Regions from separate parts of the Rhodoferax sp. WC2427 genome, predicted to be linked through region 2. Evidence: riboswitches for the same ligand, from Rfam matches in the RefSeq annotation. Region 2 holds a riboswitch; the other holds the start of a gene.
The links. Region 2 has a riboswitch for S-adenosylhomocysteine ahead of metH (methionine synthase). Riboswitches for the same ligand answer to the same signal wherever they lie in the genome.
Positions count from the first base shown of each region.

Region 1: another riboswitch for S-adenosylhomocysteine. It lies ahead of ahcY (adenosylhomocysteinase); the one in region 2 lies ahead of metH (methionine synthase).

Region 1 is NZ_CP162006.1:4,067,569-4,071,985, forward strand. Features, by position in the region: gene metF (methylenetetrahydrofolate reductase [NAD(P)H]) at 1-200, opposite strand, end outside; gene AB3G31_RS18980 (TlyA family RNA methyltransferase) at 204-1,211, opposite strand; gene ahcY (adenosylhomocysteinase) at 1,260-2,702, opposite strand; S-adenosyl-L-homocysteine riboswitch at 2,774-2,858, opposite strand; gene AB3G31_RS18990 (TRAP transporter large permease) at 3,014-4,342, opposite strand; gene AB3G31_RS18995 (TRAP transporter small permease) at 4,360-4,417, opposite strand, start outside.
Region 2 is NZ_CP162006.1:4,717,980-4,722,396, reverse strand. Features, by position in the region: gene AB3G31_RS21895 (Gfo/Idh/MocA family protein) at 1-28, shown strand, start outside; gene AB3G31_RS21890 (LysR family transcriptional regulator) at 86-1,000, opposite strand; gene AB3G31_RS21885 (PACE efflux transporter) at 1,094-1,522, shown strand; gene AB3G31_RS21880 (cyclic nucleotide-binding domain-containing protein) at 1,533-2,141, opposite strand; S-adenosyl-L-homocysteine riboswitch at 2,304-2,373, shown strand; gene metH (methionine synthase) at 2,432-4,417, shown strand, end outside.

The sequences.
Region 1 (4,417 bases), 650 kb from region 2:
GCGGCCGACACGCCCTCGGCCAGGATCTCGGCCACGGTGGAAAAAGTGCCTTCTTGCGTAGAACCACCGGCACCAAAGGTGACCGAGCAGAACTCGGGCTTCAGGGCGTACAGGGCCTGGCGCACGGTGCGCAGCTTGGCCGCACCTTCAGGCGTTTTGGGAGGGAAAAACTCCAGACTCAGGGGAATATTCTTGGCCATGGCTCATGCCGCCTTTTTTGCATAAATAAAGAATTCACGGTTGCCGTCGCCGCCTTCGAGCACGCTGTCAAACCAGTCCAGCACTTCCAGCTCCACTTCGGCGCAGCACTGGCGCAGGCGCGCTTCCACCACGGCGTACAGGGCCGGGTCGCGCACGATGCCGCCCTTGCCGACCTGGCCGGGCTGCAGTTCGAACTGCGGCTTGACCAGCATCAACAGGTGGCCATCGGGCGGCAGCAAGGGCACCAGCGCGGGCAGGATGTGGGTGAGCGAGATAAACGACACATCACCCGTGACCAGGTCGAACTCGGGCGTGGTGTCCACACCGTCCAGCCCGGCCTTGCGGCGGTGGCGCTTGGGGGCAGCGTCGGCGGCGGGTTCAGCCTCCAGAGGCCGCGCGTTGACTTTGCCGGTGGCCTGGGCGATGTGCGCCTCGATCTCGGCATCGTCTGCGTCGTCGCTGTCGTCGTAGTCGGTGACTTCACCGCCGCCGCGCATCCAGCTGTAGGGGGCCTCGGGCTCGGGGTCGTCCACGGTGGGGGGCACCCAGTGCTCAGACAACACCAGCTCGCAGGCTTCCTGCAGGGATTCAGGGGTGAGCGAGCGGGCGTTCAGGCCCTCTACGCACAGCACCCGGGCATCGACGCGCAGCTTGGGGTGCAGCTGGGCATGGCCCACGTCCACACCGGTCACCTGGGCCACGCCCGCCTGCAGCAGGCAGTCGGTGAAACCACCGGTGCTTTGGCCCACGTCCAGCACGTACAGGCCGGTCACATCCAGGCCGGTGTGTTTGAGAGCGGCCTCCAGCTTGAGCCCGCCGCGCGAGACGTAGCGCGCCTCGGCATCGTTGAGCAGCTCCAGCGGCGCGTCTTCGGGGATATCGTCCTTGTTCTTGACCACCGTGCGCCATTTGATGCCGTCGAACCAGCGCATCCCCCCGGTGATCAGGCGCACGGCCTGCGAACGGGATGCGGCCATGCCGCGTTCTACTAACAATTGGTCTGCACGCATCGGGTTCCTAGAAGATAAAAACTCCCCCGTTGCGGGGGAGCGAACGCTTTAATAGCGGTAGGTTTCGGCTTTGTACGGGCCGGCTTTGGAGACACCGATGTACGCGGCTTGCTCGTCGGTCAGTTCGGTCAGCATCGCGCCGACCTTCTTCAGGTGCAGGCGGGCGACTTTTTCGTCCAGGTGCTTGGGCAGCACGTAGACCTTGCCGTTTTCGTACGCGTCCTTCTTGGTGAACAGCTCGATCTGGGCGATGGTCTGGTTGGCGAAGCTGGCCGACATCACAAAGCTGGGGTGGCCGGTGCCGCAACCCAGGTTGACCAAACGGCCCTTGGCCAGCAGGATGATCTTTTTGCCGCTGGGGAAGGTGATGTGATCGACCTGGGGCTTGATCTCTTCCCACTGGTACTTTTCAATCGCCGCAACTTCGATTTCGTTGTCGAAGTGGCCGATATTGCAGACGATGGCCTGGTCCTTCATGCGCAGCATGTGGTCGTGGGTGATGACGCTCTTGTTGCCGGTGGTGGTCACGAAGATGTCAGCGTGTTCGCAGGCGTATTCCATGGTGACCACGCGGTAGCCTTCCATGGCGGCTTGCAGGGCGTTGATGGGGTCGATCTCGGTGACCCACACCTGGGCGCTGAGTGCGCGCAGGGCTTGGGCCGAGCCCTTGCCCACGTCGCCGTAACCGGCCACCACGGCTACCTTGCCCGCAATCATCACGTCGGTGGCGCGCTTGATGCCGTCCACCAGGGATTCGCGGCAGCCGTACAGGTTGTCGAACTTGCTCTTGGTCACCGAATCGTTGACGTTGATGGCGCGGAACAGCAGCGTGCCCTTGGCCGACATTTCGTTCAGGCGGTGCACGCCGGTGGTGGTTTCTTCGGTCACGCCGATGATTTCAGCGGCCTTGCGGGTGTACCAGGTGGGGTCCACGGCCAGCTTGGCCTTGATGGCGTTGTACAGCAGGGTTTCTTCTTCGCTGGTGGGGTTGGCCACCACGGAGAGGTCTTTTTCGGCGCGCTGGCCCAGGTGCATCAGCAGCGTGGCATCGCCGCCGTCGTCCAGGATCATGTTCGGGCCTTCGCCGGGCGTGCCCTTGGCGCCGAAGTCAAAAATCGCGTGGGTGTAGTCCCAGTAGTCTTTCAGCGACTCGCCCTTGATGGCGAACACCGGCGTACCGGCAGCGGCAATGGCAGCAGCTGCGTGGTCTTGGGTGGAGAAAATATTGCACGAAGCCCAGCGCACGGTGGCACCCAGGGCTTGCAGGGTCTCGATCAGCACGGCGGTCTGGATCGTCATGTGCAGCGAACCGGTGATGCGCGCGCCCTTCAGCGGCTGGGCCGCGGCGAATTCTTCGCGGATGGCCATCAGGCCGGGCATTTCGGTTTCAGCAATGCGGATTTCGCGCTGGCCCCAGCCTGCCAGGGACAGGTCGGCAATGGCTTGGTCGGCGGTGGAAACGGGAGAAACAGACTTGAGAACTGCGTTCATGGTGGCTCCAATAGAGGTTGGTACAGCCACTGCGCAGCAGAACGGGGAACAACTCGACTCACCCTGCTGGCAGTGGGTGAGCGCCGTTATCAAAGGATACGGGTTCCGAGCCTCACACTTTGGTAGTGACCAAAGGTTGCAGCGCTCCTCGGAAGTGGCAGATTATACGGTTGACTTGCACCCGTCCTGTGGGATGCGGGCCAAATTGGCCCCTGGCGCTCGATGGATAAGCGAGAGCAGCTACTTATTTTGTAGCACCCATAAAAAAACCTCCCGAAGGAGGTTTTTTTGGATACGGACCATCGCCGTGCCTAGTTCACCATGCCCAGCAGGCGTGGCAGCCACAGGGTCAGGCTGGGCCAGAACGTCACCACCAGCAAGAAGCCGATCATGGTTTTGAGCCAGGGCCAGACGGCGACGGTGAGCTCGCTGATGCCCATTTTGGTAATGCCCGATGCCACATACAGGTTCAAGCCGACGGGAGGGTGACACAGGCCCACTTCCATGTTGACGGCCATCAAAATGCCGAAGTGCACCGGGTGGATGCCCATCTTGACGGCCACCGGAAACAGGATGGGGGCCATGATCAGCACAATGGCCGCCGGGTCCATGAAGTTGCCGGCGGCCAGCAGAATCACGTTCACCAGCAGCAGGAATGCCACCAGGCCAAAGCCCTGGGCGCTCATCCACGCGGCCATGGCCTGCGGAATTTGCTCGGAGGTCATCAGGAACGAGAACAGCACCGCGTTGGTGATGATGTACAGCAGCATGGAGCTCATGGCAGCGGCGCTGCGCAGCGACTTGGGCACGTCGCTCAGCTTCAGGTCTTTGTAGACAAACACCGAGATAAAGAACGCATACACCGCCGCCATGGCCGCTGCCTCGGTGGGGGTGAACTTGCCGCTGTAGATGCCGCCGATCACCACCACGATCAGCAGCAGACCCCACATGCTGTCGCGGAAGGCCTGGTAGCGCTCACGCCAGGTGGCCTTGGGCATGCGCGGGTAGTCCAGCTTCTTGGCACGCCACCAGGTGGTCACGCCCAGCAAAAACGACAGGCACAGGCCGGGCACGATACCGGCCAGAAACAGCTGCCCCACCGAGGCCGAGCTGACGGCTTCGCCGTGCGGGCCCACACCGTTCATACCGGCGGTGGCGATGGAGTAAATCACCAGGTTGATGGACGGCGGGAACAAGATGCCGAGTGCGCCCGAGGTGGCAATCACACCCGCGCCGAATTGCTTGGGATAGCCCTGCTTGACCATGGCAGGCAGCATGATGGAGCCCACCGCCACCACGGTGGCCACCGACGAGCCGGAGATGGCTGCAAACAGTGCACAGGCCAGCACGCCCGCCAGCCCCATGCCGCCGTACCAGTGGCCGATCATGGAGGTGCAGAAGTTGATCATCCGCTTGGCCACGCCACCGTGCGTCAGAAAGTTGCCCGCCAGAATGAAGAACGGGATGGCCATGATCTCGAACTTCTCGATGCCGGTAAACAGCTTCAAGGCCACCGAGGCCACAGGCACGTCGGTCAGCGTAAACAGAAAGGTCAGCACCGTCAGGCCCAGCGCGATCGAGATGGGCATGCCGGTGACCATCAAGACCACCAGCAGGGAAAAAATGATAAGGGTATTCATAAACAGTCTCCGGCGGCTCAGTGGGCTTCTTCGTCGACACCGGCGACGGTATGGGCTGCATGGGGCACTTCACCG
Region 2 (4,417 bases):
GCGCAGCGGCCAGTGGGTAGCGCTCTAGTTGCTATTTAATTAGTAGCTTATCATGCTGATGGAATAAGCGCTAGAGGCCGATTTCTTATAAATTCTCTGCCGCCTTGCGGGCCGCGCGCCCGGCGCTCACCAGGGCGATGAAGCGCTGCGCGGCCAGGCCCAGCGGCCTTTCTTTGGACCAGACCACGTCCACCCACAGCTCCAGCCGGTTGGTCAGGTTGTCGAACGGCATCTGCACCAGCGTGCCCGCGGCGATCTGGCTGCGCACAAACGACTGCGGCAGCCAGCCCCAGCCGATGCCGGCCTCGATCAGGCCCAGCGCGGCGATGTGGTTGTCGGTGCGCCAGCAGTGGCGGGCGTAGGCAAAGCGGGTGTCAATGGCGGCCAGGTCGCGGCTGGCCACCACGATCTGGCGGGTGTTGGTGAGCTGCTCCTCGCGCAGGCCCGCACCCGCCTGCAGGGTTTGGGCTAGCAGGGTGGGGGCCATCACGGCGACCAAGATTTCGCTGCTTACTTCCTGGAAGCCCTCGCGCCCATCCAGGCTGGGCCGCTCGAACACCAGCGCCAGATTGGCCCGGCCCGCGTGCAGCAGGGCCAGTGCATCGGTCTGCGGCGCGGCCAGCACCTCCACTTCGAGCAAGGGGTGTTCCTGTGCCAGCGTGGCCAGCGGGCTGCGCCACTCGGCGGCCAGCAGCTCGGGGGCGATGGCCAGGGTCAGGCGGCTCTCCAGCCCCTGGGTCAGGGCCAGCGCCTGGGCTTTCAGTTGCTGCAGCTGGGCGGCCAGCAGCCGGGCCTGCGGCTCCAGGGAGCGGGCCGCCGCCGTGGGCTGGGGCTCGCGGCCACGGCGGTCGAACAGCGGCAGGTTCAGCTCGGCCTCCAGGTGGGCGATGGCCATGCTCACCGCCGAGGGCACCCGCCCCAGTGCCCGCGCGGCGGCCGAGAACGAGCCCCGGTCCAGCACGGCCAGAAACACCTGCACGTTCTCGGAGGTAAATGCCATGGTTGTCTATCAGTAAGGTTGATATAAGCTGACTTTATGTATCAGAGTTTAAGACATACAGTCGCCGCATCCCCACCCGCCAGGACCCGCGCCATGCAAGGAATGAAACGAAAATTCGTCTACGTCAGCCTCTACGAGGGCTTTGCCATCGTGGCCGCCACGCTGGGGCTGGCCGGGATGTCGGGCCAGGGCATGCACGCGGCGGGCATTCTGGCGGTGGCGACCTCGGCGATTGCGATTGTCTGGAACCTGGTGTTCAACACCCTGTTCGAGCGCTGGGAGGCGCGCCAGGCCGTGCGCGGCCGCAGCCTGGCGCGCCGGGTGGCGCATGCTGTGGGTTTTGAGGGCGGCTTGACGGTGATTTTTGTGCCGCTGATGGCCTGGTGGCTGGACACCACCTGGTGGCAGGCCCTGGCCATGGACCTGGGGCTGCTGCTGTTCTTTCTGGTCTACACCTTTGCCTTCAACTGGGCGTTTGACCGGGTGTTTGGCCTGCCCGCGTCGGCCCTGCAAGCGGCCTGAGGGCGGTCGTTCAGGTCGGCATCAGGTGGTCGATTTCCTGCTGCATCGCCTGCACCAGCTGGCTGTAGCGCTTGACCTTTTCGGTGGTGTCGCGCAGCCGTTCGGCAATGCGCAGCGACACCGCCAGCAGCAGCTTGGCGGCGGTGTGCGGGTCGTCCTGGCTGAGCTTTTCCAGCGCGGCGCGCGACAGGATGGCGGCGGTGACGGCGGTGGTGGCGGTGCACGAGGCCAGCCGGGCCTGGCCGTCGATCAGGCCCATTTCGCCAATCAGGCTGCCCGGGCCGAGCACGCTGACCGTGACCGGGTTGCGCCGGCTCACCACGATGTTCTCCACCGTGACCTCGCCCTCCAGCAGTAGCAGCATGTAGCCGGTTTCGGTCTTGTCGCCTTCGTGGATGAAGGTGGTGTCCATGGGAATGCGGCGCGGGGTCATGTAGCTCACCACCGTCAGCGCCTCGGTGGGGCTGAGCTGCATCAGCGCGGTGGGCGCAATCAGCAGCTCGGCGGCGCGGCTGGCCGAATCCGAGTGCTGGACCGAACGCATGCGTGCCCGGGGTTTGCGCATTTCTGGCGCACGCGACAACTGGGTCTTGATGCCATCCATCAGGTTTTTGAACATGGTTGGGTCCGTGGTGAAGCCTGTTCCGCTTGTAGCACATCCCCTTGGCGCGCAGGCATGGTGCGGTATGTGAATGCTACAAAATAAATAGCTTGTCACGCTCATTCCATCAGCGCAAGGGCCGTATTTCTTATAAATATTCGCCCGCCCTTAAAATTGCAGCCTCCCAAGGAGCGTTGCAGCGGGTTTGTTCCCCGTCAGGCTTGGGTTGTGCCAACGACGCTCACCTGAACCCTTTCCCTCCACAGGTGAGTCGCATGCTTGAGTCCGTCGTTCCTTCCGTTCCCCCCATGCTGTTGTCTGGCCTGGAGCCCGTGCTCATCGGGCCGGGCACGCTTTTCGTCAACATCGGCGAGCGCACCAACGTCACCGGCTCCAAGGCCTTCGCCCGGATGATCCTGAACGGCGAGTTCGACCAGGCCTTGTCGGTGGCCCGCCAGCAGGTGGAAAACGGCGCGCAGGTGATCGACATCAACATGGACGAGGCCATGCTCGACAGCAAGGCTGCCATGGTGCGCTTTTTGAACCTGATTGCCTCCGAGCCCGACATCGCCCGCGTGCCGATCATGGTGGACAGCTCCAAGTGGGAAGTGATCGAGGCCGGGCTGCGCTGCATCCAGGGCAAGCCCATCGTCAACTCCATCAGCATGAAAGAGGGCGTGGACGCCTTCAAGCACCACGCCCGGCTGGTGCGGCGCTACGGTGCGGCGGCGGTGGTGATGGCGTTTGATGAGAAGGGCCAGGCCGACACCTACGCCCGCAAGATCGAGATTTGCGAGCGCGCCTACCGCATCCTGGTGGACGAGGTGGGCTTTCCGCCCGAAGACATCATCTTCGACCCCAACATCTTCGCCGTGGCCACGGGCATCGAAGAGCACAACAACTACGCGGTGGACTTCATCGAGGCCACGCGCTGGATCAAGCAGAACCTGCCGGGGGCCAAGGTCTCGGGCGGGGTGAGCAACGTGAGTTTCAGCTTCCGCGGCAACGACCCGGTGCGCGAGGCCATCCACACCGTGTTTCTGTACCACGCCATCCAGGCGGGCATGGACATGGGCATCGTCAACGCGGGCATGGTCGGCGTGTACGACGACCTGGAGCCGGTGCTGCGCGAGCGCGTGGAAGACGTGGTGCTGAACCGCCGCGAGGATGCGGGCGAGCGGCTGGTGGAGATTGCCGAAACCGCCAAGAGCGGCGCCAAGGACGAGAGCAAGCGCCTGGACTGGCGCGGCACGCCGGGCCATTTTGTGACGGTGGAGCAGCGCCTGAGTCACGCCATGGTGCACGGCATCACCGACTTCATCGTGCCCGACACCGAAGAGGCCTACCAGGCCATCCTGGCCAAGGGTGGCCGCCCGCTGCACGTGATCGAAGGCCCGCTGATGGCCGGTATGAACATCGTCGGCGACCTGTTTGGCCAGGGCAAGATGTTCCTGCCGCAGGTGGTCAAGTCGGCGCGGGTGATGAAGTCCGCCGTGGCGCACCTGATCCCCTACATCGAGGAAGAAAAGCGCCTGGACGAAGCCGCCGGCCGCGACGTGCGCACCAAGGGCAAGATCATCATCGCCACGGTGAAGGGCGACGTGCACGACATCGGCAAGAACATCGTCACCGTGGTCTTGCAGTGCAACAACTTCGAGGTCATCAACATGGGCGTGATGGTGCCCTGCCACGAGATTTTGGCCCGCGCCAAGGTGGAAGGCGCCGACATCGTGGGCCTGAGCGGCCTGATCACCCCCAGCCTGGAAGAAATGCAGTACGTGGCGGGCGAGATGCAGAAGGACGACCACTTCCGCATCAAGAAGATCCCGCTGATGATTGGCGGCGCCACCACCAGCCGCGTGCACACCGCTGTCAAGATCGCCCACCACTACGACGGCCCGGTGGTCTACGTGCCCGACGCCTCGCGCAGCGTGGGCGTGGCGCAAAGCCTGCTGGGCGACGGCGCGGGCGCGTTCATCGACGAACTGAATGCCGACTACGACAAGGTTCGCCTGCAGCACGCCAACAAGAAGCAAACCCCGCTGTGGCCGCTGGCCAAGTGCCGGGCCAACAAAACGCCGATGGACTGGAGCGGCTACACCCCCAAGGTGCCCAAATTCATTGGGCGCCGGGTGTTCAAGAACTTTGATTTGACCGAGCTGGCCCGCTACATCGACTGGGGCCCGTTCTTCCAGACCTGGGACCTGGCCGGGCCGTACCCCGCCATCCTGACCGACGAAGTGGTGGGCGTGGAGGCCAGCCGCGTGTTCAAGGACGCGCAGGCCATGCTCAAG